One region of the Paenibacillus sp. AD87 genome, then DNA from elsewhere that is predicted to be linked to it. Evidence: a T-box and tRNA genes for the amino acid it is inferred to sense, from the RefSeq annotation. Region 1 holds a T-box; the other regions hold tRNA genes.
What was found. The T-box of region 1 lies ahead of leuS (leucine--tRNA ligase). A T-box ahead of a tRNA ligase gene usually reads a tRNA of that ligase, here a tRNA-Leu.
Positions count from the first base shown of each region.

Region 2: it has a tRNA-Leu gene. The T-box ahead of leuS (leucine--tRNA ligase) is inferred to sense a tRNA for this amino acid. The anticodon was not compared.
Region 3: it has a tRNA-Leu gene. The T-box ahead of leuS (leucine--tRNA ligase) is inferred to sense a tRNA for this amino acid. The anticodon was not compared.
Region 4: it has a tRNA-Leu gene. The T-box ahead of leuS (leucine--tRNA ligase) is inferred to sense a tRNA for this amino acid. The anticodon was not compared.

Region 1 covers NZ_LXQN01000007.1:817,574-825,055, forward strand. Annotated here, with positions in the region: gene yhbY (ribosome assembly RNA-binding protein YhbY) at 1-199, shown strand, start outside; gene gpAD87_RS03725 (nicotinate-nucleotide adenylyltransferase) at 215-805, shown strand; gene yqeK (bis(5'-nucleosyl)-tetraphosphatase (symmetrical) YqeK) at 789-1,355, shown strand; gene rsfS (ribosome silencing factor) at 1,378-1,725, shown strand; gene gpAD87_RS03740 (CvfB family protein) at 1,722-2,627, shown strand; gene gpAD87_RS03745 (class I SAM-dependent DNA methyltransferase) at 2,767-3,537, shown strand; gene gpAD87_RS03750 (phosphotransferase family protein) at 3,714-4,670, shown strand; T-box leader at 4,769-5,035, shown strand; gene leuS (leucine--tRNA ligase) at 5,108-7,482, shown strand, end outside.
Region 2 covers NZ_LXQN01000007.1:4,385,122-4,392,603, forward strand. Annotated here, with positions in the region: gene gpAD87_RS19380 (Nramp family divalent metal transporter) at 1-881, shown strand, start outside; gene gpAD87_RS19385 (HAD family hydrolase) at 1,022-1,714, opposite strand; gene gpAD87_RS19390 (hypothetical protein) at 1,880-2,278, opposite strand; cyclic di-AMP (ydaO/yuaA leader) riboswitch at 2,396-2,571, opposite strand; gene gpAD87_RS19395 (glutathione peroxidase) at 2,939-3,415, shown strand; partial or broken gene gpAD87_RS32990 (hypothetical protein) at 3,394-3,459, opposite strand; tRNA gene gpAD87_RS19400 (tRNA-Leu) at 3,566-3,648, opposite strand; gene gpAD87_RS19405 (urease accessory protein UreF) at 4,069-4,770, shown strand; gene gpAD87_RS19410 (IS3 family transposase) at 4,877-5,713, opposite strand; gene gpAD87_RS19415 (helix-turn-helix domain-containing protein) at 5,701-6,027, opposite strand; gene gpAD87_RS19420 (hypothetical protein) at 6,312-6,515, shown strand; gene gpAD87_RS19425 (hypothetical protein) at 6,543-7,196, shown strand; gene urtE (urea ABC transporter ATP-binding subunit UrtE) at 7,222-7,482, opposite strand, start outside.
Region 3 covers NZ_LXQN01000007.1:3,780,024-3,787,505, forward strand. Annotated here, with positions in the region: gene gpAD87_RS16490 (helix-turn-helix domain-containing protein) at 396-992, shown strand; gene gpAD87_RS16495 (sn-glycerol-1-phosphate dehydrogenase) at 1,668-2,822, opposite strand; gene gpAD87_RS16500 (hypothetical protein) at 2,982-3,161, shown strand; tRNA gene gpAD87_RS16505 (tRNA-Leu) at 3,221-3,304, opposite strand; gene gpAD87_RS16510 (adenosylhomocysteinase) at 3,540-4,727, shown strand; gene gpAD87_RS16515 (Gfo/Idh/MocA family protein) at 4,768-5,760, shown strand; gene gpAD87_RS16520 (DoxX family protein) at 5,823-6,218, shown strand; gene gpAD87_RS16525 (winged helix-turn-helix transcriptional regulator) at 6,426-6,785, shown strand; gene gpAD87_RS16530 (sensor domain-containing diguanylate cyclase) at 6,863-7,482, opposite strand, start outside.
Region 4 covers NZ_LXQN01000007.1:995,312-1,002,793, reverse strand. Annotated here, with positions in the region: gene gpAD87_RS04535 (helix-turn-helix domain-containing protein) at 162-869, shown strand; gene gpAD87_RS04530 (insulinase family protein) at 1,027-3,948, opposite strand; tRNA gene gpAD87_RS04525 (tRNA-Leu) at 4,229-4,314, opposite strand; gene gpAD87_RS04520 (general stress protein) at 4,552-5,001, opposite strand; gene gpAD87_RS04515 (hypothetical protein) at 5,208-5,444, shown strand; gene gpAD87_RS04510 (NucA/NucB deoxyribonuclease domain-containing protein) at 5,621-6,103, opposite strand; gene gpAD87_RS04505 (sensor histidine kinase) at 6,216-7,364, opposite strand.

The DNA of each region.
Region 1 (7,482 bases):
GTTCCGTCACATCGAAGATGCGATTGAGAAGCGCGAATTGATGAAAGTGCAAGTGCTCAACAACAATGACGAGGACAGAAAAGAGATGGCCGAAGAAGTTGCCCGTGAAACGGGTAGTGAGCTTGTACAAGTCATCGGTAACACAATCATCCTGTACAAAGAATCGCGCGATAACAAACAAATCGAACTACCTAGATAAGGGAGTGTGACGCGGGTGAAGATCGGTATCATGGGTGGTACGTTTGATCCGATCCACATGGGACACCTCCTGGCAGCTGAAGCGGCAAGGGATTCGCATGCACTGGATGAGATCTGGTTCATGCCTTCCCATGTTCCACCTCACAAACGCGGCGCCGGAGCTTCGGGACAGCAACGTCTCGAAATGACGGAAGCGGCTGTGAAAGGTGTGCAGCAATATGAGGTGCTGGGTATCGAGATGGAACTTGGCGGTGTGTCCTATACCATTGATACCATGAAGGAGCTTTGGCGCCGCTATCCGCAGCATGAATTTTACTTTATTGTTGGAGCGGATATGGTGAACTATCTTCCCAAATGGGAGCAGATCGAAGAGCTCGCCGAACGTTTAACCTTCATCGGTGTGGGAAGACCGGGATTCCAGTTACATCTGGATGACCTGCCGGACGCGTTGCAGGATCGGGTATTGTTGGCTGAGATGCCCCTAGTGGATATATCATCCACAGCCGTACGCAGACGTCTTGCCAAAGGTCATTCGGTACGTTTCATGATTCCTGATGAGGTGCACCAATACATTGTAAGGAGCGGTTTATATGGGACTAAGCCGTGACGAACTGATCCGCGCAGTTTCCGGTCAAATGCCGGAGAAGCGTTGGAAGCATACGCTGGGTGTCATGGAGTCGGCAGTGTTATTGGCTGAAAAATATGGTGCTGATCCTGTAACAGCGGATTTGGCAGCAATCTTGCATGATGTGGCCAAGTATTGGCCCGTATCTGAGATGGAAGCGGTCATCCGTGATAATGGTTTGAACGAAGAACTTTTGCAGCATGACAAGCAGCTCTGGCATTCCGAAGTGGGTGCTTTTGTTGCTGAACGTGACTACGGCATCGATGATGCCGAAATTATTAATGCTATTCGTTGGCATACCTCGGGTCGAGTGGGCATGAGCCTGCTGGATAAAGTGGTATGTCTTGCGGATTATATTGAACCGGGAAGAGACTTCCCGGGAGTAAATCATATTCGCGAACAGGCTGAGCTCAGTCTGGAAGAAGGTCTAATTGCCGGTTTTGACTCAACGATCAGCTTGTTGATCTCGCAGCGCCGTGTCATTTACCCTTTGACCATGTTGTCGCGGAATGACTTGATTGCACATTTATAGATTAGATTATGGAGGTTGGTTCATGACAGTATCATCGAAAGAACTTATGAATATGGCGGTTGCTGCCGCTGACGATAAAAAGGCATCTAACATTGTAGCACTGGATCTGATTAACATCTCGCTGGTAGCCGACTATTTTGTTATTTGTCACGGGAACTCCGATACTCAGGTACAGGCGATTGCAACAGAAATTCGCAAACAGGCGCATGCAGCCGGAGTGAACATCAAAGGCATCGAAGGTATGGATTCTGCACGTTGGGTATTGATGGATATGGGTGATGTGGTTGTTCATATCTTCCACCGCGACGAGCGTGAGTATTACAACATTGAACGACTGTGGTCTGATGCCAAAGTGGTGGAAACGGTATGAGTTTGATCGCAGGAACAGTCGTCAACTTGCCGGTTTCACGTGAAGTGTCTCCGTTTGGCTACTTTTTGACGACAGGATCGGAAGATGTACTGCTTCACTATACGGAGCTTACACGGGACGTTAAAATTGGAGAAACGCTGGAGGTCTTTCTGTTCTTTGATACGGAAGATCGCCTGGCGGCAACCATGAAAAAACCATATCTCACCCTTGGCGAAATGGCACGTCTGGTTGTGGCTGACATTCATCCACGCCTCGGCTGTTTCCTCGAGATGGGGCTTGGGCGGCAATTGCTGCTCCCGATTCGTGAATTGCCTGAGTTGGAAGAATTACGTCCTCATGTAGGCGATGAAGTTTTTGTCCTTATGGAGCATGACAAGCAAGGGCGTTTGCGTGCGAAATTGGCTGGAGAACGTGAGCTTGCACCATTGTCCTTCCATGCGCCAACCTCCTGGGTCAACGAATGGGTTGAAGCAACGGTGTACAAGCCACTTCAGATGGGTACTTTTGTACTTGTTGACGGTGGTGTGCTGGGCTTTGGCGCTATTGGCATGATTCATTCCTCGGAACGAAACCGTATGCTACGTCTAGGTGAAAAGGTGAAATGCCGGGTAACCATGGTACGTGAAGATGGACGTGTCAATCTGGCGATGTCTCCTCTCAAAGAGGTTGGTCGCAATGAAGATGCAGACAAACTGCTTGCTTTCATGAAAGATCGCCCTACGGGCGGCATGCCGTATTCGGATGCAACCCCGCCGGATATCATCAAGCAGCGTTTTGGTATCAGTAAATCCGCTTTCAAGCGGGCCTTGGGCAAACTGATGAAGGATGGTCTGGTAACTCAAAAGGAAAACTGGACCTATCTGACAGAGTCTGTACCTCAGGATCAGAACGAGGACAATTAGACAAATGGGTATCATGGATCAAGCATACGCTTGAATCCACAAGTAAAGGCAGGGCAAGGCTGGGTGAACTCCGGACGCCCCTGCTTTTTCTTTTGTTCAAAAGAGATTCGAAAATGAAATCGAAAGTGCGGTGCCTGACATGTCTTACCGGAAATTTGCCTATGTGTACGATGAATTAATGGAGGATATGCCTTATCCGGACTGGATAAGGTTTGCGAGAACGGCTTGGGAACGGCATGGCATGCCGAAAAGTGTGGCTGAACTGGGCTGTGGAACCGGCTCAATTACGATCCCACTGGTGAACTCCGGCTTTGAAGTTACAGGCATTGACCTGTCAGCGGACATGCTGTCTGTTGCACGCAGTAAAATGGAGGCCACGCCTCAAGGCCACCGCTTATATCGGGAAGGCAGTGTCCGCTGGGTGCAGCAGGATATGCGGGACTGGAGAGTACCGGAGCCTGTGGACTCGGTGATATCGTTCTGTGATTGCGTGAATTATCTGCTTGAAAAAGAGGATGTCGTTCGTACCTTTCAGCGTACTTACGAGATGCTAAAGCCGGAGGGCACATTCCTGTTCGATGTACATCATCCGAATACCCTTATTCGATACGAAGAGGAGCAACCATTTGTGTTGGACGAACGCTCCGTTTCGTATATTTGGACCTGTGATATGGATCATGAACGGTGTGAGATTGAGCATCATCTAAGTATCTTTTCGCGTGTGGCTGAGAGCGGCAAGGATATGTACCAACGGTTTGAAGAGGTTCATGTTCAGCGTGCGTATGATCCGGACTGGATGAAGCTGGAGCTCACGAAGGCTGGCTTCAGAGATGTACGTGTATATGCTGATTTTGAGTGGAAAGAGGCGGGAGAAGGCGCACAGCGTCTATTCTATGTAGCCGTGAAATAGGATTAAGATAAAGGACTGTCCTTATGATGTATAAGGGCAGTTCTTTGTTTATAAGAATGTTGTTTTTTATATGTAATAAAAGTTATTGCCAGTAGGGTTAAAGGAAGCCATAATAGTTGGGGAAAACGTTTTCTTTTAATAGAATCCTGAAAATTTAATTCCGGGTGGGGTGTAGAATGGAAAGTACATACAAAACAAGGCTGACTTCCGAACAATTAGACAGAATTGTGCAGCAGCACTTTAACACAGGTATCCAAGAATACAAAGAGATGATCGACGGCTGGGCAAACCACGCTTACTTTATCACCAAGAAAGACGGACAGAAGGTTGTACTCAAAATTGCTCCTTCTAATGGCATTAAGCTGATGCGCTGTGAACAGCAAGTTATGGTTGCTGAGGTTGAGGCACTACGACTTGTGGCAGAACTTCAGGATGTACCCGTTCCCCGGGTATTGGCCTACGATCCATCGCTCACCCTGGTTCCGGCAGAATATTTTATTATGGAATACATGCCAGGAACGCCGTATAACAAAGTCAAAGATCAGTACAGTGCAGAAGAGCAGGAATCCATAGAGCAGCAGCTGGGTGCCTACAATCGTCGGATCAATGAAATTAAAGGAGAGAAGTTTGGTTACTTTTCCTCAAAGAAATCGCATTATACAACGTGGAAAGAAGCTTTCCTGTGCCTAATGGATGATATGCTTGCAGATAGCAAGGCAGCGGGTGTTGAATTTTCGATTCGTTATGAGGAACTGGAGCGTTTGATTCAAGAAAAATCGGATGTGCTGGATGATGTCAAAGAGCCTGTGCTTGTACATTGGGATTTGTGGGATGGGAATGTATTTGTGGAGGCGGGGAAAATCACGGCCATTATCGATTTTGAACGTTCCCTTTGGGCAGATCCTCTAATGGAGCACTACTTCAGTCATTTTAATAATACACCAGGATTCCTCAAAGGATATGGAAGAGCAGTTACAACAGATAGCGAACGAAAAAGAAGAAGTTTATATGATCTGTACTTTGATCTGGCGCTGAGAATCGAGTGTCCGTATCGTCAATACGAGAACAAGGAACACATTCAGTGGACGATTGATAATCTAGAAGAAGGAATCAAGCGATTCCAGTCGTCTTAATGTGTATACTGATGCATAGCATTGCTTATACTCAACAGACAGTGTAATATTGACTTTAATGCTGCTTTTTTATATAATGTTTCCGATCATATCGTATACATATTTCGATGATAAGGATCAGTAGTGAATCCTGTACATGACAGAGAGCCGGCGCTTGGTGCAAGTCGGTTGACAGTATTTCACGAACTCGCCTTGGAGAAATGCGGTGATTACACATCTTGCAAACGACCGAAGTTACATTCGGGCTCAGGAATGGAAATCCGCATCGGTTAACCGCCGTTACAGGTCCAAAGGGAGTGGATGACGAAGCACGTTCGTCCGCTAACTAGGGTGGTACCACGGGAATTCAACCTCTCGTCCCTAGCGCTGCAAACGCTACGGGATGCTGAGGTTTTTTTGTTGCAATAAAAGCGAATAACCAAGAGGAGGAACAATAGATGAGTGACAATCAACAGCCGAAACACGGCTATAAGCCACAAGACATGGAGAAAAGTTGGCAGCAATACTGGGATGACAATAAAACGTTTAAAACGGGTGAGGACCCGGCTAAACCGAAGTTTTATGCCCTGGATATGTTTCCATATCCATCCGGCTCAGGCCTGCACGTAGGTCACCCGGAAGGATACACGGCAACGGATATCGTATCCCGTTTCAAACGTATGCGCGGTTTCAATGTATTGCATCCAATGGGTTGGGACGCTTTCGGCCTGCCTGCTGAGCAGCATGCATTGGATACTGGTGAGCATCCACGGGATATTACATTCCGCAATATTGACAATTTCCGTCGTCAGATCAAATCACTGGGTTTCTCATATGACTGGGATCGGGAGATCAGCACAACAGACCCTGACTATTACAAATGGACGCAATGGATCTTCATCCAGTTGTACAATAAAGGCCTGGCTTATGTAGATGAAGTGCCTGTGAACTGGTGTGAAGCTTTGGGAACGGTACTGGCGAACGAAGAAGTTATCGACGGTAAGAGTGAGCGTGGTGGACATCCGGTCGTTCGTAAACCGATGCGCCAATGGGTATTGAGAATTACGGAATATGCAGAGCGTTTGCTGGAAGACTTGGAAGAGCTGGACTGGTCGGAAAGTATCAAGGATATGCAGCGCAACTGGATCGGCAAATCGACCGGGGCGGAAGTTACTTTTGCCATTGAGGGTCATGAAGAAGTTATTAAAGTGTTTACGACACGTGCAGATACTTTGTTTGGTGCAAGTTATGCTGTATTGGCACCTGAGCATGAGCTGGTTGAAGTCATTACAACGGCTGAACAGCGTGAAGCAATCAAGGCATATCAGGAACAGGCTGCTCGCAAGAGTGATCTGGAACGTACTGATTTGGCTAAAGACAAAACGGGTGTGTTCACAGGAACTTATGCAATCAATCCGGTAAACGGAGCGAAGGTGCCAATCTGGATCGCCGATTATGTTCTGGCTGGATACGGCACAGGGGCGATCATGGCCGTTCCGGGACATGACGCTCGTGACTGGGAGTTTGCGAAACAGTTTGGTCTGGACATCATCGAGGTTGTACAGGGTGGCGACGTGACACAAGAAGCGTATTCCGGAGACGGACCGCATGTGAACTCCGATTTCCTGAACGGATTGAATAACGAAGAAGCGATTGCGAAAATGATCGCCTGGTTGGAAGAGAACGGTAAGGGACAAGGCAAGGTAACCTATCGTCTGCGCGATTGGCTGTTCAGCCGTCAGCGTTACTGGGGTGAACCAATCCCGATTCTGCATCTGGAAGACGGAACGATGAAGACGGTGCCAGAAGATCAACTTCCTTTGCTGCTGCCGGATATTGACCAGATCAAACCTTCGGGCACTGGAGAGTCACCACTGGCGAATGTTACGGAATGGGTTAACACCGTAGATCCGGAAACGGGAATGAAAGCACGTCGCGAGACGAACACAATGCCACAATGGGCTGGTAGCTGCTGGTATTACCTGCGCTTTATTGATCCACACAATGACAAGGAACTGATCTCTCAAGAGAAACAGCAGCAGTGGCTGCCGGTTGATCTGTACATCGGGGGAGCAGAGCACGCAGTGCTTCACTTGCTGTACGCTCGTTTCTGGCATAAAGTGCTGTATGATCTGGGTGTGGTGCATACCAAAGAGCCGTTCCACAAACTGGTCAACCAAGGGATGATCCTGGGAACCAACAATGAGAAGATGAGTAAATCCCGTGGTAATGTTATTAACCCGGATGAGATCGTCAATGAATTCGGTGCAGATACATTGCGTCTGTATGAAATGTTCATGGGGCCTCTGGAGGCGACAAAACCGTGGAACGCTAACGGGGTTGAGGGCATGCACCGCTTCCTGTCACGTGTATGGCGTCTGTTCATCAACGAAGATACAGGTGCAATCCATGACAAGATCACAGCAGATGTTGGAACCGATGAGTTCAAGCGCACTGCACACAAGACAATCAAAAAGGTTACAGAGGATATGGAACATCTGCGTTTCAACACAGCGATCAGCCAGCTGATGATCTTCATCAACGATGCATACAAAGCAGATACGCTGCCGCGAGAAGCCATGGAGAACTTTGTACAGCTGTTGTCACCGCTGGCACCGCATATGGCAGAGGAGCTGTGGAGCCGTCTCGGTCATGAAGGTGGAATCTCTTATGTAGCTTGGCCTGAGTATGATGAGTCCATGACGGTGGATGCCGAAGTGGAGATTGTTGTTCAAGTGAATGGCAAAATTGTAACCCGTGCTACGATCGCGAAGGATCTGGACGCACAGGGCATGCAGGACTTTACAATGGAACTGGCACCTGTGAAGCAGGC
Region 2 (7,482 bases), 3.6 Mb from region 1:
TTATTACCGCTGTCGATGTACTGGTCATTCTTTTGCTGCAAAATAAAGGCTTCCGCGCATTGGAATCCCTCGTAATTGTACTGATGGCTACCATCGCCCTCTGCTTCGGAATTGACCTGTTTCTCGCTAAACCGGATATGGGTGGCGTCATGCATGGTTTCGTACCGAATGTTGAGATTTTGCAAAATCCAGCTATGCTCTACATCGCCATCGGGATTATCGGTGCAACCGTCATGCCCCATAATCTGTATCTGCATTCTTCCATTGTGCAAACCCGTCAGATTGAACAGACGCCCAAAGGGAAAAAAGAAGCGATCCTGTATTCCACCATGGATTCAACCATCGCTTTAACGCTAGCTTTGTTCATCAATGCAGCCATTCTGATTGTGTCTGCTGCCGTGTTTCATAGTGCGGGTATGACCCAGGTCGCGGAAATTACAGATGCTTACCATCTGTTGACACCTCTGCTGGGAACCACCATCGCCAGCATCCTGTTCGGTGTAGCCCTGCTGGCTTCAGGCCAAAACTCAACACTCACAGGCACGTTATCCGGACAGATTGTAATGGAAGGCTTCCTGAACATTCGTATTCCAGCGTGGCTTCGTCGACTGGTTACACGTCTGATCGCTATCATCCCGGCCGTCATCGTAACAGCCATTGCCGGAGAGCACGGAACAGAGGAACTGTTGATTCTTAGCCAGGTTGTGCTGTCTCTGCAGCTACCCTTTGCCGTCATTCCGCTGGTAATGTTTACGAGTGACAAAAAAAGCATGGGGGCTTTTGCCAACAAGCTTTGGCTCAAAATCATCTCCTGGATCATTGCCGGAGTTATCGTTGTCCTGAATGTGTATCTGATTATCCAGACCATTCTGTTGTTCTAGGTTAAACGGGATTACGCCGTATTTTGTCTAACTCAAAAAGGCTGATCAACTCAAGTAACGTACCCCTTGAGACGATCAGCCTTTTATATGTTTGAGCAGCAGCCTAATTATACCGATTAGATCTTAAACACTGCTCTTATTTAGTTGTCTGAATTTTGAGTTACCATTAACAATGGAAGAAGTTCCTCCAGTGATTCAATAGTCCAGTCTGGACGCTCTGCATCCGCAAGCTCCGGCTGGAACCTGCCATAACCCTGCAAAATCCGGATCGTGTGCATACCCAGCTTCTTAGCCGGAATAATATCATTATCAATCCTGTCGCCGATCATGACCGCTTCCTCAGGTTTGCATCCCGCCTGTTTCAACGCTACAGCATACAATTCAGGATCAGGCTTGGACACTCCTTCTTCAGCCGAACAGGCCAGCACATCCACATACTTGCGCAAGCCGTAGCTATCCAGCCGATTTTCCGTCCCCGGACTCTGATTGGCAATGATACCAATCTTATAGTGTTGCGACAACGTCTGGAGAACAGCGTCGGCTGACGCAAAGGGGCGCTCAAGCTCTTTGCGGAACTTCAGCTTCTCCTGTATCTGTTCCCGGTGCCCCTCATCGCTGATAAGGGTACGAATAGCCAATTTCATCGGCCATTGCTCGTAATTTCGGTAAGAGGCGGCAAATATATCTCGCACCGTCTGCATCTCCACCTGATAACCAAGCGCACAAGCTTCACGAACGAACTGACCGATAATATCATCTACCGGCTCCCATTCGTCCACGAGCGTATCCCCCACATCAAAGAACAACCATTGTATTCCACGTACATCCGGCACGCCTATTCCTCCTCGTTAGCCACAGGAAATCCATATCCCTATTTCCCAAACCATAAAAAAGAAGACCCACCAACATGCATGAGTCTCCTCAAGTTTCCGTTTATTTATGATTTCAATTATAACAGGCAGCTGACACTGGATCAATCACAGGAATAGTACTAGCCACTAGCCATTCAGCAGAAACCCAACTTCCCCATTCAAGGAATATACAATACGGTCTGCTCCCATTCCCCGATAGATCCCTTTGGGGTGGCTTTGTTCCGTAATGACACACAAGGACTTGGATGTCCATGAGCGGCAGATCTGCAAATATCGACAGGTCAGGTTAAGGCTATTTTCAAAAATAAAAACATTGCCGACACTACCTTGCGGCAAAAACCATTTCTGAGCTGCAGCCGTGTTCATGCGAATGACATGCTCCACACCGATTCTCCGGAGCCTGCGCTCTTCCCCTGCACTGTTGGTCAGAACGGCAAACGGCATTTTTTTGTACATCAGCAATTTGATAAATTTACGTCCTGCTTCATTTGGAGCAGTCACTAAGATCATCTCTTTATCCATCATTCGTTCCTCCCTTGGCGTGAAAAGACAACAAAAAAGAAGCGTGGGGGACCAAGGCCTCCCGGACGCTTCTTCAATAATCCATAGCAAAAAGACACTATGAACCAGCGTACGGCTTGTTGCCTCTCCCTTTAACGCTTACGAGGTTAGCTGACGGATTCGGGCGCGAGAGTCGCCCTATTTCCGGCTGTCACCGGAAAATTCACCCCATGGATGCCTACTGTCTTGGACAGTTCATCCTGTTGGTTCCCCCGTTTCCCACCCATGAATGAATGGAAACTCAGCGATTAAAACATCGTTCTTTTATAATCATTAATCAGAGCGATATTATCGTTTGTTTCGTTTTTCATGTAAAATTTAATTTAAATTGGAATTACGATATGAATCATACACCCGTGCCATATTGGTGTAAAGTCTGCGCAGATCACCGAATCGACGGATTTTTGCCATTTCACATCAATAATAGCGCTTACAACGCATCCATTCTCTACCCATCTCATCAAAGCTCTCTAATTCTCTCTTTAGCGAAATTCAGGTAGCAAATCAGTCACAGATCATACACGACAGCTTCAAATTGAGTTAAAAAAGCAATATTAATTTTGCATTATTTAATTGTAATCAATATAATAGAAGAAAGAAGAATATGAAATGGAGGCGATTTTCATGTCAGTCTACGACTACAAAGTAAACACCCTTCGCGGTCAGGAAGTTGAAATGTCCAACTATCGTGACAAAGTACTGCTTATCGTGAATACAGCAAGCCAATGCGGCCTCACACCTCAATTCAAAGGTCTGCAAGAGCTTCAGGATAAGTTTAAAGACTCCCCATTCGAAGTTCTTGGTTTTCCAAGCAACCAGTTTGCACAGGAAAAAGGCTCTTCTGATGATATTGCCGAGTTCTGCCAGATGAACTATGGTGTTAGCTTCCCGATGTTTGAGAAGATCGATGTGAATGGTTCAAGCGCTCACCCTCTTTTCCAGCACCTTACCAAAGAAGCGCCAGGCGTACTCGGCTCCAAAGCCATCAAATGGAACTTCACCAAATTCCTTGTGGATCAGAACGGACGTGTTCTGAAACGGTATGCTCCCAAAACAACACCTGATAAAATTGAAGCGGACATCAAAGAATTGCTTAAATAACAAGTAAAGGCCATCCGACCCCAGCAGACAGAATGAGCATGCATTCAGGGGAAACGGGTGACCTTTTTTTGTCTGGCCCATCTGTACTGTAAATAAAACAAAAAAAAGAAGCTTCCCATACGGGAAGCTTCTTTTTTATCGTTCTTATGATGCGGTCGAGAGGACTCGAACCTCCACGGGTATACACCCACTACCCCCTCAAGATAGCGTGTCTGCCATTCCACCACGACCGCATGTCGTAAATAATCGGCAACAAAATTGATTATACCCGGTTCATGTTTAAAAGTAAAGCATTTTTCTTAATATCATTTTAACTGCGCTTTTCCTTCCATAAATCGTATAATCTCGTCATTTTCTCCTACGAAGTGCATATGATTAAATTTAATCCCGTTTGTATACCCGATTAGGCCGATCACTCTACTTTATTTGTATTACCATCCTTCATATCCCTTAGTATAAAGTAACTCATAAAGTTATATAAAATAACACTAAATAGATTTAATATTCAAAAAACAAAGAAACTATTGACAAAAAGCGGATATTTATGTGAATATATATATCATATAATTCGGATTCACAAACATAAAGCGAACCAAAAAGGAGTATAAATGTTATTTAACATAACATTTAACGAACGTAGGAGGCGAAAGATTGTGAACCGTGGGAATAAGCTGCTCGATTATGTCAAACTGCTTGATTCCTCTATCCAGGTCGGAGGGTTCACCCATTCCTTCGGTATGGATGCCCATATCGCTGAAGGTACCATTCGTAGTGTTGAAGATCTCGAATCATTCATGCGCTGTCAATTGCATCCCAGCATCGTGCGTCTGGAAGGTATGGCGATTAAAGGCATATACACCGCCGCAGATCACAAGGACGCATGGCGTACAGCCCTCATCGACAAACTCGTTCATGTCCAGCGCACCCCAGTCAATCTTAGAGAACATGCCTCCATTATGGGCAAACGACTAATTAAGCTAGCTCGCGCACTACACCCCTGGATTGATTTTAGCCATCTCGAACAAACGCTGGCTAAGTATGAATCTGTTGGCTGTCTCCCCACTGTTCACGCCTGGATTAACCACCACCTCGAAATCCCTGTCGAGGAGGCGGTCCTTGGTTATCTGCATTCAGCCATGAGTGCCTGCATAACCGAAGCCTCCAAAGTGATTCCTCTTCATACCGATACAATCCAGGACCTGCTGGTTCGCCTGGCCGCAGATCTGGAGCATGAATGGCATACCGTCAGCGCCTCCGCTGCCGATGGACCGGTACAACCAACCTCAATGTCCATGAAAACATTGTTCCCAAGCTTCCACATGCTTGGAGCAGGGCTTCACGCCTACAGAGCCTAATCTGTCCCCATCCCTTCATAACCCGCCTCCTCACACTGTAAAAATATAAAAAACACGCCGCAACCTCCTGGTCAAGACCCCATTTTGTAGACATTATAAAAAGACCCTAGGCTGCAAACTGGCGTCGGTACTCTACCGGCGTCAGTTTTTTTAGTTTTCGTTGTGGCCGTTTTCGGTTGTAAAAACGGATATATATTTCGATTTTGCTTTGTGCTTCAGCAACCGTTCGGATATGATAAGGATAGAGTCCTTCCGTTTTGAGATGCGAGAAGAAACTCTCCATAGAGGCATTGTCATAACAATTTCCTCGGCGAGACATGCTGATCCGGGCGCCAACCTTTGGCAGCATGTCGTGGTAAGCATGAGACGTGTACTGGAATCCTTGGTCGCTGTGAACGACCAGTCCGGTCATGTCTTTTTGCTTCACAAACGCCTTGCTAAATGTGCGGAGCACCAGTTCATTGTCGTTGCGTTCGCCTATTTCGTAAGCCACAATTTCGTTATTAAACAGATCCTTTATGGCTGAAAGATAAACCCAGCGCTCGCCCACACGATACTGGGTAATGTCGGTTACCCATTTCTGATTTGGCTTTTCCGCACGGAAGTCGCGCTTCAAGAGATTCTCTGCTACACGCTGCGCAGGTGCATACGAGCTGCTGGAGCGTCGTTTACGACGGATTCGAGATTGAATACCGAGCATTTGCATCAGGCGGAGCACCTTTTTGTGATTCATCCAAATCCCTTGATCTTGCCAAAGGAACAACTGGATCTGTCGATAACCATATTTGCCTTCATATCGTTGATACGTTTGAAGCACCTGTTTCTTCGCCTTTGCATCGCGATCAATTCGTTTACGTTTTACATAGGCATAAAACCCACTCCGGGACACGCCAAACACATGGCATAGACTCTGGATATCACCGTAAGCCGCTACTTTTTCCATGATCTGAAATCTCTCTTGTTTGCTTCCTCCTTCCAGATTACCAAGCACTTTTTTAGCAACTCATTCTCCCGTTTCAGGTTTTGCACATAGCGGTCTTGATCCATGTATTCTTTTCGACGACCTCGTTGATCCATCAGTCCGAACTCGCCTTGCTCCCGGTATTTCCGCATCCATCTCTTCATTCGTCCCGGGTCATGAATCCCCAAATGTTCATTAATCTTTCGATAAGTCCATCCTTCAACAATATGTAGACGAATGGCCTCTTTTTTAATTTTCTCCGAATATGTATTAAACTTTTGTCCCTTTATCGCCATAAAAAATGCACCCCCTAGAATTTCATCGGTTAAACCTAGGGGTTTTTCCAATGTCTATTCTAAGGGGTGCACTTCACTCCTTGCTGGCGTGTTTTTTATGTCATTTATTTTGTCTATTTAACGTATTTACGCCATTTAATATCTTAAAATACACTTTTTTACGTCTTTTTTAATTGTTAGATGACGTAAATACGTATATAATAAAACATACAGCTCGCATATCTATATATTTTACACCAAGAATAACCAGCTGAACACTACATTCCAACGAGGGGTGAACCCTTTTGAACAAAAAGAAACCTGTGACTCCTTTCGGATGGGCCATTAAACGACGACTAACCGAACTCCAGGTCGACCAAAAGACATTTTGTGAACAGTATGGCATTCCGCCATATCGTCTGTCCAATCTCATTCACGGTACCCGCAAAGCAACCCGGTTCAGGAACCAGGTCGCAGACATCTTGGAAATTCCAGATGATTTAAGATAAGATTTCTGCCAAGGAGGAGCTCATTTCATGAGATACTTAATATCCGATCTGGAGAGATTATCGTTCCAGTCCATTCAACACCAACTTATCATCGTCGATCACAACTGGATCATTCGAAGCTGCAACACCGCTTGGCAACATGGACTTGGGCAACTGCTTCCCAAACAGAGCGTAACAAGCCCCTCCAGAACAGCACCTGAACCGCCTCATTACCTTCATCTTGTAGAGGGGTGGACATTACGCGAGGAGAAAGCAAAAAATGCGAAGATTGTTCAGGAGTTAAAAAGTATCACTGCACCTTTTAAAGACAGTTATACATACGATATCTCCGTTCAAACCGCTCATAGCGAACAGCGGTGGTTCCGTCTGGAACTCACCCCATTGATTCAGGCCGACCCATCCCTGCTGTCTGATCTTGCACTGATTGCACACACGGATGTTACCGAACAGAAACAGACAGAACGCCAATTGAAGAAGGCTCTGTCTGAAGTGCGTACTTTGCGTGGACTGCTTCCCATCTGCGCTGTCTGCAAACAGATTAAGGATGAACAGGACAGCTGGAACTCTGTTGAAAGTTATTTGGAGAAGCACACCCATGCCGAATTCACTCATGATATCTGCCCGGATTGCATCCGAAGACTATATCCGAAGTACTCCAACATTCTGGACAAGCGCTCCTGAACTCATCCTACGCCATGAACCTTAGCTACACAGACAGATGGTGCTCAAACTGCGACATATCCAGCTCTCGCGGTGCTCCTTGCAGTGCAATTGCCCCTTTGTCCATTACATAGATATAATCTGCAGCACCGCGTACAAAATCAATGCTTTGCTCCACCAGCAAGATGGAGATCTCACCCTTTTCCTTAATTTGCAAAATGACCTGCCGGATGTCCTCTACGATGGAAGGCTGGATACCTTCTGTCGGTTCATCCAGAAGCAATAATCCCGGCCGGGCAGCCAGCGC
Region 3 (7,482 bases), 3.0 Mb from region 1:
AGATTTTGACAGTCCACATGCCTTGCTGAACACGCGGATTTCTAATTTCAGATTTGTGCACATTGGAAATGGGTTCCTTTAACGGGAATCGAATATTTATGGGTAAATCAGGGAAATAAACCGCATCATATCAACAAAAAATAGATAAAAGTACTAAAGTCTCACTAATAGGTAATTAGACTCATTTTATTTTTATTCATTATCTATTTGATCCCTTAAATTTAGTGAAACATTGTAATCTAGGAATATACTAGGATGTGAATTGCGTCTGGTCTAGTTCATAATTCCTCCTTTGTAGCGGATTCGCGCATCCGTTCATTTGAAACAGGTGCACCCGGCACTTGAAAGTACCCCCGTACTTATTGTAGTATTTGGTTAAAAAAATCGGAGGAAATATGCCTAATCAACCAGAACAACATTCCATCCAGGCGTGGTCTCTGATCAACCGTAAATATTTGGGAAAAGGCGTCCGTGTTAAACGATTCCGAAAACCGACACGCTGTCAAATCCGCAACCGTGTTCTTCTTGCCGTGCTGATGGCCAATGATATCAAGTTGTCACAGCTCGCCGAAGATCTATCCATCTCTTCACGCAGCGTCAGCGCGTGGGTGTATGAAGGACGGATACCCGGCAGTACCAATTTGGACAAGGCATGCCAATTGCTCGGCTACCCGCGCCACATTCTTTTTAATGAAGAAGTGGTACGCAAAAGCCCTGTCATTTGTCAGCCCGAGCCTTCCCGCTTCATGAAGCGTACGGTGACCCGTTCTCCGGTTAGCAACCGTATTCTAACAGGCTTGTGTATGGTCCATGATTTGTCGGTGACAGATGTCAGCCACTGGATCGGGGTTCACCCCGGCACTTTCCGCAAATGGCTGCATCAGGGAACGCTGCCTTCTGCTGCGTTTCAGGAACAAGCGGAACAATTTTTCCGCATCCCGAAAACTATTTTGTTCGCAGATGTCATCTTGAAAGATCGCCACAATAACTAAATTAGCGAACAACCAAAAGGCTCTGTCCTCTCCCCATTGGGAAAGACAGAGCCTTTTTAAAATACCATTTTCATCGTACAGGTTATATTAAGTTACCATTTCTCCAATCGCGTGCACTCAGCATCGTCTCTCAGGGGCGATAAGCGGCCCTCTTGCCCTCCAAACAGCTTTGGATGCATCATTCCCTTCATTCCCAGTCACTCCTTAACCTGGGCCGGTACAGAGTGCTCTCTGAACGAGGCGAAAATTCCATTCTCGAAAGGCGCGGTGACTTATACCCATATATACCTCATCAATGCTAACCAACCAGTCCATTAAATCATGGATCATTTAATGAAATAGAACTTCATCGTTAGCTTCATTTCCCCATTATATTTGTACGAACAATTTAACCCAACACTTTATATGAAGTATAAAAAAAAGCCTGTCCCTTAAGGGAGTAGGCTTAATTCAAACTCTAATTCAGCTCGTATAACGTTTGGTTCGATCTATCCTTATCCCTTGTAAGACCGTGTTTTTCAAAAATTCATGTAGATTCGTTGTTATCGAATCAAGCACAAGCACCTCTAGCGTAAACAACAACACTTCCTTGTCTCGTACATTACATGATTCACTCTTAATTTGTACGTACAACTAAATGCATAAGATAACACTTGTTCATATTTTTTCCCATCCTTATTTCGAACCCACGTTTAGAATCTCGTTGATATATTTCAGTCCCGTATAACGATCACGAAGCAAATGAGCTGTGTTGAAAGCATGTTCCACCATCTCCATGGATACACCTAGTTGTTCAGTCGTTGTAGGTCCCCCAACTTGATCAAGCCAAGCTATAAGCTGAGATGCATCCGGCAGATTATTGTATACATGGAATACCGGCTCGTCGGATTTTTGTGCAAGATCTTTGTATTTTACGGTAAGCAGTGCACAGGCCACTCCCACCTTGGCACCATGCAAAACAGGCTTGTGCCCTGACTCCATCAGATCCATCTCCCACCGATGAGACAGATGATGTTCTCCACCGGATGCCGGGCGGGAATGATCAATGATTAGCATGGAAATGCCGGAAGCAATCAGCGCATCCATCAATACACTCACACCATCGGCCCGTCCTTCAGCGATACCTTGTACATGCTCCACACAGGTCGTTAGTGCTTCTTCTGTCATGCGATAAGCTACGGGGCAGAACGGTTCTCCACCCAGATCCCTGGAAACCACCCAGTCCGCCAGTGATGTATATTTACCAAGCATATCTCCGAATCCGGCAGCATTCATCTCTTGAGGGGCTTGCTCCAAAATATCGATGTCCGCAAAAATAGCTTTAGGCGGTACCGCCTGGAACGTCTGTTTGACGCCGCTTACAATAAGAGGTGCACCCGCTGAGGTAAATCCGTCAACCGAAGCTGCTGTAGGTACTGACAGAAAGGGCTTGTTCATTTTGGAGCAAACAAATCGCACCAGATCATGAATGGTTCCTGAACCAGCAGCAATGATCGCCTGACTTTCTTGTTTCACACCGAGCAGTGCCTGCACAATCCCACCCTCATCGGCGATCACGTCGCCTGCTTTGTTCTCTGGCATGCATATCTCATCCACATGAACGCCTACTTCTCGGATGTTCTTTACCACCTCGTATCCTGCTGCCGGACCTGTAAATCGATCATATACCACTGTTACATGTCTGTACCCTTGCTCGGACAAATAGCCAGGTAACCGCTGAATAGCTCCATGCTCCAGATAGACCTGCATTTGCACCAACCGATGATCATGCCCACAAGTACAATTTTGCGCTTCTTCGTTCCATAGGGCAATTCGCTTGTTCATATTCATTCGCTTTTAACCTCCCTTAAGAAATATCATGCATAATTACATGGTTAAAACCACAAAATGAAAAAAGGAAATAAAATGTGAGTATTTTCCTGATCACACTTTACTTCCTGTATTAAAAATTTGCAAACCCCAAACTCACATTCCCAAGCAGGTGAACCTATGAAATTAACCAAAGAAATAGGAATTTCTCTCGGATTTCTCGCAGGAACGACATTTGGCAGCGGCATCGCCTTTTTGTTTCGCTTCCAGGCATATGAGGTGATGGCAAGTGTTGCGCTCTTTGGTATTGCTGGAGCGATTGCAGGCCTATGTGTGCAACAATTCATTTTCAATAAATAAAAAAACAAAAAAAGCTCGCGAATTGCCTTTAGAGCAATTTCGCGAGCTTTTTTCTTCGATGCGGTCGAGAGGACTCGAACCTCCACGGGGGTTAGCCCACACGGACCTGAACCGTGCGCGTCTGCCAATTCCGCCACGACCGCATAATATGTATCTTCTCATCATGGATGAAAAGTACTCCGGTCAAGCAATTGCTTGTTTTACCGTAATTAAGAGTATACATGCTCTGAAATAAGTTTGCAATACCTTTTTTTCCAAGCTGCAATGAATAGGACATATGTCCTTTTTTAACCCCATCAAACTCCCTATCGTAGACATTAAGCAGATCAAGTGTCCTGTTGGACACGCTATACCTTGCATAGAAAAGGGGAGTTTTGCATGACGATCAAGAACACAACACATGAACGTATTGAAGAAGGAAAACGCAGCATTCACTGGACGGAGTTGCATATGCCCCTGCTCGGCGAATTAAAATCTCAGTTTGCCAAAGAGCTGCCTTTTGCTGGTTTAACCATCGGTATATGTATTCATGTGGAACCTAAAACAGCTGTGTTATGCCGCACACTCCAAGCAGGTGGAGCCAACGTTGTATTGACTGGCAGCCCGGGTACAACCAAAGACGCCGTCGCAGCAGCTCTGCAAGAAGAAGGCATCACGGTATATGGTCAACGTGCGGACAGGCGCAATGAGCACCTGCAAAATATCCAAAGTGTACTTGGTCACCAACCCCATCTCCTCATGGATAATGGAGCTGATCTGGCGCGTACCTTCATTCAACAGTATGATCCTAACTCTCTTATTGGGGGTACGGAGGAGACAACGACCGGGGCCTATCTGCTGCGTGAAGAGACGGGTGAGAACATTCCTTTCCCCATCATTGTTATTAATGACAGTCCACTCAAACGAATCATGGAAAATGAACATGGTGTTGGACAGACCATTATTGAAGGTTTCATGCGTACTACAAACCTGATTCTGCCTACACGTCGTTTCGTGATCGTAGGTTATGGAACCTGTGGACGAGGCATCGCCAGATATTTGCGGAATCTGGGCAGTCAGGTCGTCGTTGTTGAAACCGATCCGATTGCTGGCCTGGAAGCGGCGCTGGATGGGTTCAGAGTGGCACGATTGGAGGATACATTTGCATTTGCCCAAGTGTACATTACTGTCACTGGCCGTCCTAACGCCATTCTGAAGGAACATTTTAATCAAATGAATGATGGAACGATCCTCGCCAATGCCGGACATTTTTCTTGGGAGATGGATTTGGAAGGTCTTCGTCAGGAGGCGGAGCATACGGAACATCTGACAGCGGATATTGAACAATTTACATTAACCAACGGACGTGGACTCATGCTGCTTACTCAAGGCGAGATGCTTAACCTGGCTGGTGGCAGCGGCAACCCTGCCGAAACGATGGATCTAGGCTTGTCCCTGCAAGCCGCCTCCCTCCTATATCTTGTACAGCAACGCCAACATCTCACCCTCGGACCACAACCGGTTCCTCATAGCGTTAACAACACTATCGCCGGACAGATGTTGAAGCATTTAAGCTACAAGATCTAATCAATGTGATTGGTGATTTTCATTTAAAGGAGAGGTTCACATGAGAAAAGCCAAATTTTGTTTTATCGGTGCAGGATTCCATGCATCCACGAATATATATCCTTCTGCTATTGAAGCAGGAGCAGACATTCAGGCCATCGCCACTCGCAGTATTGAACGGTCCGAGGCGGCTCTCCTTCGTTTTGGGAGCAGCGGGAAAGCCTATGATAATACTCAGCTGATGCTGCAGAATGAAGACTGTGACGGCGTCGTTGTTGTGGCGCAACCAGAGGATCAGACAGCACTTGCCCTTGAATGCATCCGGGCTGGCAAAAATGTATACGTGGATAAACCCCTCGGATGGAACGCTGCCGAAGCTGCCGCTGTAGCTGAAGCTGCCCAAAAGGCCGGTGTGGTTGTTATGGTTGGATTCATGAAACGATATGCACCGGTCTACATGAAACTCAAGGAACTGATTGATGGTGGAACAATGGGCAGAGCACGTTCTTTCCAAATGAAATTTGCTGTAGATAGCACACCATTCTGCAAGGATGAGGAACAATTCATGAAGCTCGCTGCCATTCATATGGTCGATCTGATGCGTTTTCTGTTCGGGGAAGCCATACAGGTCACAGGCACAACGGTTAAGGACGGAGAACATATTAACCAGAGCATTTCCCTGAAATTTGATCATGGTGTGGTGGGCAGTGCCTACTTTGTTGGCATGAGTGCATGGTCACGCGAAAGCGAAAGTGTACTAGTTACCTTTGACGACGGATTTGCGTTAGCAGATGAGATTAACACACTTACGGTTCATCAATCTCGTACAGGGGATAACCTTCCCTGGAAATCCCTTGAGGAGCAGGATACTGTTTTCACCCCTTCCGGCTCTCCTATGTCAGGGGCTTATCGTGATCTTTACTTACGAGGATTTGTTGGTGAGATGGCTCATTTTATGGAATGCTGTCAGAACAAATCTGATCCACATTCCAGTGGTAAGGATAATATTGAAACCATGGCGTTATGTGATACCATTCTGGCGTCGCTGATCTGACATCATTCATACGATATATAAGACCAATCATTTTATACAACTAGAGAAGAGGAAAGAAGCACATGTTAGACGCCGGATTACTTATCATTCGAATTGTTATTGGTTTCATTATGATGGGTCATGCATGCAAGAAACTGTTTGGCTGGTTTGGTGGAGAAGGCATATCAGGAACAGCCGAATTTTTCGGAGCGATTGGTCTGAGGCCCGCAAGAGTTATGGCTGTCTGTGGAGGCCTTATTGAGTTGATCGGCGGATTCCTGTTTGGGGCGGGTCTGTGGACTGGTTTAGCTGCCATTTTGCTCATCATCCCTATGGTTGTTGCCATAGCGAAAGTCCATGCAGGTAAAGGACTTTGGAATCTGAACGGAGGATTCGAGTACAATCTGGTTATGCTCGGATCACTGATCGGTGTTGCACTTGCGGGTGCAGGAGCTTACTCCCTGGACACTTTATTTTAATCAAGCCTTTCATTCCTGAGAACCTCGGTGTTTCGTGATACGAAACCGGGGTTCTTTGTTGTTTTATCTTCATGCAGATGTATGGGATGGGGTTTATAATCCAAGGGAGAAGTGATATGCTCATAGATGAGTGATATGTACATTTATGTGCTGTAGTACTAAAATAGATACTATAAATAACCACCACGAACTGGAGGTGCAATTATAATGAGAAAAAACCCGGCCGATGGGTGCCCCTCGCCTTATGGCTGTTCCGTCGAAGTCACGCTGAGCGTCATTGGAGGCAAATGGAAAGGTGCGATTCTATATCACCTATTCTCCGGCTCGTTAAGATTCAACGAGATCAGAAAGTTATTCCCTGATATTACTCAGCGGATGTTAACTCTCCAATTAAGAGAGCTGGAAAGCAGCGGAATTGTTCACAGGGAAATCTATCCTCAGGTTCCACCCAAAGTGGAATATTCGCTTACACCGTTTGGAGAAACGCTCCAGCCGATTATTTACAGCATGCGAGACTGGGGAGAACAGTATACAAATGAAGTTCAAGCCAGATCACAAGAGGTCTAAACAAAAGACAAAAGAAGCTATCCCTTTCTTCGATGGGATTAGCTTCTTTTTGTTTTCGATATGAAAGAGAGTAAACCTTATTTTATGACCGTTTGAATGGTAATGGTCCGATTACGTCCCTCTTCCTTGGCTTGATATAACGCATTATCCGCCAAATGGAACAACTCTGTCGCTGTTGTGGAATGTAGTGGATATTCGGCAATGCCTGCGGAAATCGTCACAGAACGATCAATGGGCAATATACTTTGTTCCACCGATACACGGATATGCTCGGCAATCTGATACGCTGTTTTCGAATCCGTATGTCGCAATAACACAACAAACTCCTCCCCGCCAAACCGGGAACATATATCCTGCGTCCGAACTGACAGTTTAATGATATTCGCGATATGCTTCAGAACCTGATCCCCCGCATGATGCCCATACGTATCGTTTATGGATTTGAAGCGATCAATATCCAGTACCACAATGGAGAACGGAACTTCTTCATCAATCCACTGCTGAATGACTTCTTCAAATGTTCTACGATTGGTCAGTCCGGTTAATACATCCGTTCTGGCATCATAGGTAAGCTGATCCTTCTGCTTGCGAAAATTCGCCAATGCAGTCAGCACGGTTCGTGTTAACAAGTCCGCTTCCCTGTTCCAATGCGGCTTCATTACAGGCAGATCTACTTTACCCTGATCCACTTGGTTAA
Region 4 (7,482 bases), 180 kb from region 1:
AACGCAATACAATCTATTCAGAAGAAACAAATCCATCTTAATGTTTCGTCATAATAGGTATTTTCATGAAAAAAGTGTTATATTTTTCGTATAGATTGATTTTACCAAGGGGTTTCACCTTTTCTCATATTCTTAAGAAACTTAACAGAAGGAGATCCGATATGAACACCATCAACAAAGAAGTGGGCAAGAAAATCCGTAATTTTCGCAAATGGAAAGGGTTAACGGTCCAGCAGCTGGCGGATCAGATTCACAAAAGTAAAGCTACTCTGTCCAAATATGAGAGCGGTGATATTACACTTGATGTGGTTACGCTGCATCAAATTGCTAATTCATTGAACATTCAGGTGGAGCAGCTGCTGTATATTGAACCCAAGCAAGCCTCTCCTCTTATGAATACGGTACCGTCCAGCTTTTTCAAAAATTCCACGCGGTTTTATTCGTATTTTTATGACGGGCGCAATAACAGCCTCATTCGTTGTGTCATTGACATGATGGCACAGTCGGACGCGAATCGTTATCGAACCGTGATGTATATGAACGTCAAGAATTTTGAAAATTATCAGGAATGCGAAAATATGTATTGGGGCCACACCGAGCATTACGACACACTCACCACGCTGATTCTGAAAAATCAGGCTACACCGCTGGAGAATCTGTATATTAACATTCTGGCATCTTTTCAGGAATCCGAGAAAAAGTGGGGTTTGATGGCAGGTGTATCCTTCCGTCCCTTTATGCCCATCGCTTTAAAAATGCTATTCTCTCGAACACCCTTGCCTGAAAATCAGGAGTTATATAACGAGCTAAAAATGTCTAAAGAAGATCTGCGTACGTTAAAGATCTATAATATGCTCGCCGTCACCTAAATTTTCAACAGATGCTGATGGATCAGATTGATTGATTGGGAAATAACCCCTATATAACAAGAAAAGGGCGGCAGTTATAAGCTATTACAGCTCATAAAAGCGCCCTTTGGGATCAGATGTTTATTACTTCACACTTCGACTTTGATATATTATTCGATTAATTCTTGATCAAATCAAGGGTTTCGTCAAATAATTGCTTCTGGTCTTCAATCTTGTTTTCATTACCGATAACACAGCGTTGCTGCTGTTCCAATATAGCGGATACCACTTCGGCAAAACCTATAATGTCATTTTCTGTTGTGCTTAGCACTTCATCCCGTTCTTTCTGAAGATCGGCTTCGGTGACATTAGACAGATAACATTCCAGAGAGAATGATCCTTCGCCATAAGGGGTCCTTGGTGTATCGAGGTCCTGGATGGCGCCAATGATATATCTTGTCATTTCCCGTTTATCTGCTTTGAAATCCTTCAGGTATTGCGGCATCTCTTCATAAACTTTGTATGTTTTTTCGAGATTTGGGTCACGGTACGATGCTACATAACTGTCTCCGTTACGTCTGAAACCTGACATGCAGCCGTATGCTCCGCCTTTGGCTCTGATATTATTCCACAAGTAATCCAGAGATAGAATCCCCTGCAAGACACGCAGCGAGCCGGTGTACGAATACCCTTTATCGATAAAATTACCTGTTTGAACGACATATTGGACTTCAGATGGAGATCTGAATCCTTCTTTGTGATGCACAGGTGTAAATGCCTCTTTTTCTTTGGCAACGTCCTGGGTGAACAGCTTCGCTTTCAAATCGGATACCTGTTTCTCCAAGCCCGCATACCCCTGATCATCTGCAGTGTAACTTACAAGCAAGTTTTCCGGTCTGAAAATAAAGCTAGTCAACGATTGAAGGCTGGTCGACAGTTCTTCTTTTCTTGCCTCAAAGTTCGCTTGAAGCTCCTCAAGCCACTGGTAAAAGGCGATGCCGCTAACCGCTTCCCTAAAGTTTGCGACAGCCGAATGTTTAGAGGTCGAACGGCCAATTCCCGCTGAATGCCCTCCGCTGATCAGATTGCGCTGCAAGTTGCCTTTCAACTGGGCAATAATTTCATATAAACGCTTCGAATCATCAAATTTGGACGTAAACACAATTTCTTTGATCATGTCAAAAGCAAATCCAAGTTTGTCATACAGTACTTTGGCGTTGAATTCATACGTAGCCTTGAAATCACCATGCTCATGCGCGTTTGCATACGTACCGATGCCACTATGAATGCCCCCGGAATGAATGTGAATTTCATTCGACAATTCATTAAATGAGAAATTCTGAGTGTCGACGTAACCGAGCACACTTTTCAGCAATCCAACATACGGCAGCAAACGCCGTGGGACTTCCTTAATATCGAACAACAGTCTCAGATAACCGATTCCATTCGTATAGATGTTATGGTGCAGTACCGTTGTACCTTCGACCTGATTTACCGTCTGATACAGCGTGGATGCTTTCGGTTCAATATCCTCTATCGACAACGTCGGAATCACCTGCTGTTGTTCCTTGGTTGACGGTGCATTCTGGTACTCGGCGAGAGCCTCGGTTCTCTGAATGAGCTGCTGAATCTCTTCCTGACTCAGTCCCGCCTGAACTGATTTCAGATGTGCTTTCAGTGCTTCCTCTTTGCGTGCGTTCAATCCTTTATCCGGCGTGACAGCAACGAAAGAAGTATGTGTATTTTTCAATAAATACGTATCAATCAACTTCTCAAAGTAACCCTCGGTCATCTTCGTTCTGAGCTCGGCGAATACATCATTTGCTTCCAAATGAGTAAATGGCGCATCGACATCATACAGCCAGCTTTGCAATGAGGAGAAACCGTAGATTAATCCTTTGGGCATTCTTCCATAGTCGGCTTCACGGTGGTTGAACTCATAGGAATTAATACCTGCGAGCAGCGCTTTTGGATCAAAGCCTTCTTTCACAACACGCTCTAACACCTCTTTTACCGTCCCCAGAAAATCTTCTTTGCTTGCCAGATTGCTCTTCTTCAATCCAACGGTGAACACAGGCTGATACAGGCTGTCATCATACGTACCATATACATCCTTTGCAATGCCCTTATCCAGCAAGGCCTGCTTCAGAACCGCTCCTGGAGCGTTAAGCAGTGCATACAGCAAAATTTGAAACGAGATGTTCAATTCCTTGTCCAGACTTGTTCCAATGACCGCATTATAGGTCAAGAAGCTGTTATCCACTTCTGATTCGGTACTCCCGGCAGAATATGTCTTAACTGCGTCCACTCTTTGTCCGAATGCAGGCTGGAGCTGAATGGCAGAATCAATCTCAATTCGATCAAACTCGCTCAGATAGTTCTCATCTAACCACTGCAATTTCTCTTCCATATCCATATCCCCATACAAATAAATGAAGCTGTTGGACGGATGATAGTATCTGGAGTGGAAATCCAGCAAGCCTTGATAAGTCAGATCGGGAATGGCATCGGGAAATCCGCCTGATTCACAGGAATATGTAGTATCCGGGAAAAGTGAATTTAGAACTTCCCTGCGTACAATCCGTTCCGGTGAAGAAAAAGCACCCTTCATCTCGTTATATACAACGCCGTTATAGGTTAACTCATCTTCAGCTGAGGTCAGGTTGTAATTCCAACCCTCCTGCAGAAATATTTTTTCATTATTATAAATATTTGTGTGGAGTACCGCATCCAGATAAATATCCATCAGGTTATGGAAGTCATGATCATTCCGACTTGCAATCGGATAGATTGTTTTATCGGGATATGTCATCGCATTCAGAAATGTATTAAGAGAACCCTTCAGCAATTCAACAAAGGAATCCTTGGCCGGAAATTTCTTGGAGCCACACAGTACGGAATGTTCCAGAATGTGAGCTACACCTGTATTGTCTTCCGGAGGAGTACGGAAACCGATACTGAACACTTTATTATCATCCTGATTAGATAAGAGTACAATTTTGGCTCCGGATTTCTGATGTTCCAGGAGATACGCATCTGACTTCAACTCTTCGATTCTGCGTTCCTGCAGCACCTTATAGGGCTTAAGCTGTTTCAACATGGGTCGAGTCCTCCGTCCATAAAATTGTTTAGTTTGGTATGCAACCTTGAGTTCTTCAAGTTCAAAGATAAAGGTAATTTATACCTACGGATAGTATACACTATCGATCCTGGTAATTCATAATGGGTAGCCCCATAGGCGTCATCTGATATGTATTATCGTTTCTTAATGTTTATGAACTGAATGGTACAGCAGAAAATCATAAAAATTAAAATTTCCAAACAAAAAAAGATCGCATGAACAACTTGTTTAACAAGTGTCATGCGATCTTTTCTTAAGATGCCGAGGACCGGGATCGAACCGGTACGGTAGTCACCTACCGCAGGATTTTAAGTCCTGTGCGTCTGCCAATTCCGCCACCCCGGCATGGGTATGTATTTCTTGGCGACAAGAAATATCTTACCATGAAATTTATAGCTTTGCAATACCTTAATATAAAATTATCCAAAAAAAATGAAACAGGCACTGCCAGCGTTAGCGAGCAGTGCCTAGAAAGTTCGAGTTGCGGTCCCGAACTTTCTTTAAACCATCTATATTAAGGGAGGTGTGAAATAAGAATACCTCCCCAACATTAAAGAAACCTAAAATCAGGCTTAAATTAAACTAAAAAAGAAGAATAGGTGCAATTCGGTCTGCCTCTTCCTCGCTGCATTCCACAACCACCAGGATATGCCCCTGTACCAGCCAATCTTCATAGTAATTAGCATCTTCTTCAGAGACCCCTGCTTCTGTTAAGGTAAGCACCAGATCATCCGTTTCATTTCCAATCTCGTTGCCTGCAAGTTTGCGTACCGCTTTTCCGATGGACATCGTCTGATCCATCCGCTTGCCCAGACCAGCAAGCACCCCTTTAAGCACGCCTAGTGCACCGTCTGTTCCTGCGCCCTTCAGAGGCATAGGCAAACCAGTCTTCTCGCTTACCACTTCGAGATTAACCTGTTCTTTGGCTACCGCACCCAAATATTTATCTGCTATACCTTCCTCTTTCAATTTATTTAACATGATAATGGCTTCATTCTCCGTGCGTACGAGTCCGATCAGCAATTGTGTCATTATACGTCCCCTCCTTTTACCCTTATATAACCCTGGTTGCTTCTTCAAAAACGCAGAGCACATAATAAGTCCTTTCACCTATGTAAAATTTAATTTCTGATCTGGAAATCTATACCTAGTTCTGATAGACTAGATAAAGAAGACAAATTAACCATTGAAATTATTGACATATCGAATTACTATTCCATAACCAGGAGCAATGACATATGAAAAAAGAGGTAGAAATTGCCATTCGACGCAAACAACAAATCATCGTTCGTAATACAAGTGGACAAACGGTAACTGGATTTCCGGAACGTACAGCCGATGCTTCCATTCTTTCCTTACGGACAGTTCACGGAAGCCTGTGGATTCCATTCGACGAAGTAGAACAAGTCACACGTCTGTTAAGCATTCGCTCTCATCATTTAAGTGGAATGCAGTTGTGTACGGCTGATCTGTAAACAGGGAACAAGTACTTCATGTATTTATACGTGAACTAGACGTGTTTATTTCGCCCTTCATAAAATAAAACCAGACGTATCAACGTCTGGTTTTATTTTTGCCTTTTACTTTACACCACACTCTTTCAAAGCCAAGGCATTTCTCCATCAATTACTTTCTCATTCATAGTCCGTCGTTATTTCACCACAAACTTTACTCGTGTTCCATCTGGATATGTACTTAGCTGGTTTCCCACCCATGAGCCTGCACCACGATTATCTTTGGGACTAATATATTGGATATCCGCACCCGCTCCGCCTTCTGCACACATCGCCATTGGCCATTCATCCCGATCTTTCCCCTTTTTGACCGGAACACCTTTGAGGGACAAATCCCGATTACCTTCAGCTCCACTGCGATCAATGGTGCATACATCCGAATGTCCTGCCTTGATGGCCTTCTTGATATGATTGGCCGTTTCGGGATAGCGCTCGGCCGGGAATGTGATGGTATGATCTACGCTCCCCTTGCTTCCTCCAAATTGGGACGGTATATCCAGAGACCATTCTCCCCCAACCCATGCATAGAGAGCTACCATTAACATGGCCACCAGCGTCAATATCTGCTTTTTAAATCGTTGCTTGCCCTTGCTCCTTTTACTTCTGCGTCTTTTACTCATGCTGTTTCTCCCCCATTCAACACTTGCATTATACCAGAACGCCAGTTCGCTAAACAATATAAAAAAACATAAAAAAACAGCCGACACTTCCCGGCTGTTCGTTCTGCATAGACTACCCCACGTTAGGAATCGCCTGTTGTCGAAGTAAAGGCAAGGTTACCTCAAACTTCGTACCTTTCCCCTCGGTACTCTCCACCGAAATTTGACCATCCATCAATTCGAGCAACTCTTTGCAGATGGTGAGTCCAAGTCCGCTGCCGCCAAATTTGCGTGCATGAGAGATGTCTGTCTGCGTGAATGCTTCAAACAATTGATTGATTTTATTATCTGGAATGCCAATGCCGGTGTCATGTACAGTGAATACCAGAATAACGGTATCCCCTCGCCGCTCCTCAACGTCCATCTGTAATTGCACTTCACCTTGTTCCGTGAATTTAATGGCGTTGCTGAGCAGGTTATCCAGCACTTGTCGGAGACGCAGAGGATCACCTGTGAGTACATCAGGAGTAGTCAGATCCGCATGACAGAGCAAGCGAATTTGTTTATTCTGCGCCGCAGGTTCATGCGTTTTAATAATCTGTTGAATCAGCTTCAACGGCTGAAATTCGATTTGCTCCACTCTCATTTTCCCTCTGCCCAGCTTGGCCATATCAAGACTATTGTTGACAATGTTCAGAAGAGCCTCCCCTGACTGGCGCGCAAGCTCCAGGTACTCTTTTTGCTCCTCACTGTTGTCACCCATGCCCACAAGTTCGATCATGCCCATAATCCCGTTCAGCGGCGTGCGAAGTTCATGGTTCAGCTTCCCAATGAACTCCAGCTGTCCCCTACTGTTCATTTCTGTCAGCGAAGCTGCCATACGTAACTGCTGCTCAGCATATTTTCGCTCCGAAATATCGTATTGAATCCCTACAAAAAACAAACATTCCCCTGAATCATCGAAAATCGGATCAATATTCAGTTCATTCCAGAATTTCTGTCCATGCTTCGTATAGTTTAGAATCTCTGTCTTGATCGACTGACGCTTCTTCAATGCTTCGCGAATTCTCTGTACGGTTTCCGGATCCGTATCCGGCCCTTGCAGGAACCGGCAATTCTGTCCAATCGACTCTTCCGCACTATATCCGGTTAATTCACTAAAATATTCATTTACATACATTAGCGGAAAATCAGGCAAGGTAGCATCGACTACGGTCACGGAAGATTTAATCTTAGAAATTATAAATTCCCATTGTATAGCGAGTTGATTGTATTTAGTCATGCTTCCTCCTTCATCTCACCAAACTTTGTTGTGTTGTGTTCATGCTCCTAATGAAGCTATCGATAACCCGATGGTATGTGATTATATAAAAACAATATAATTAATTGTAACATAGTTA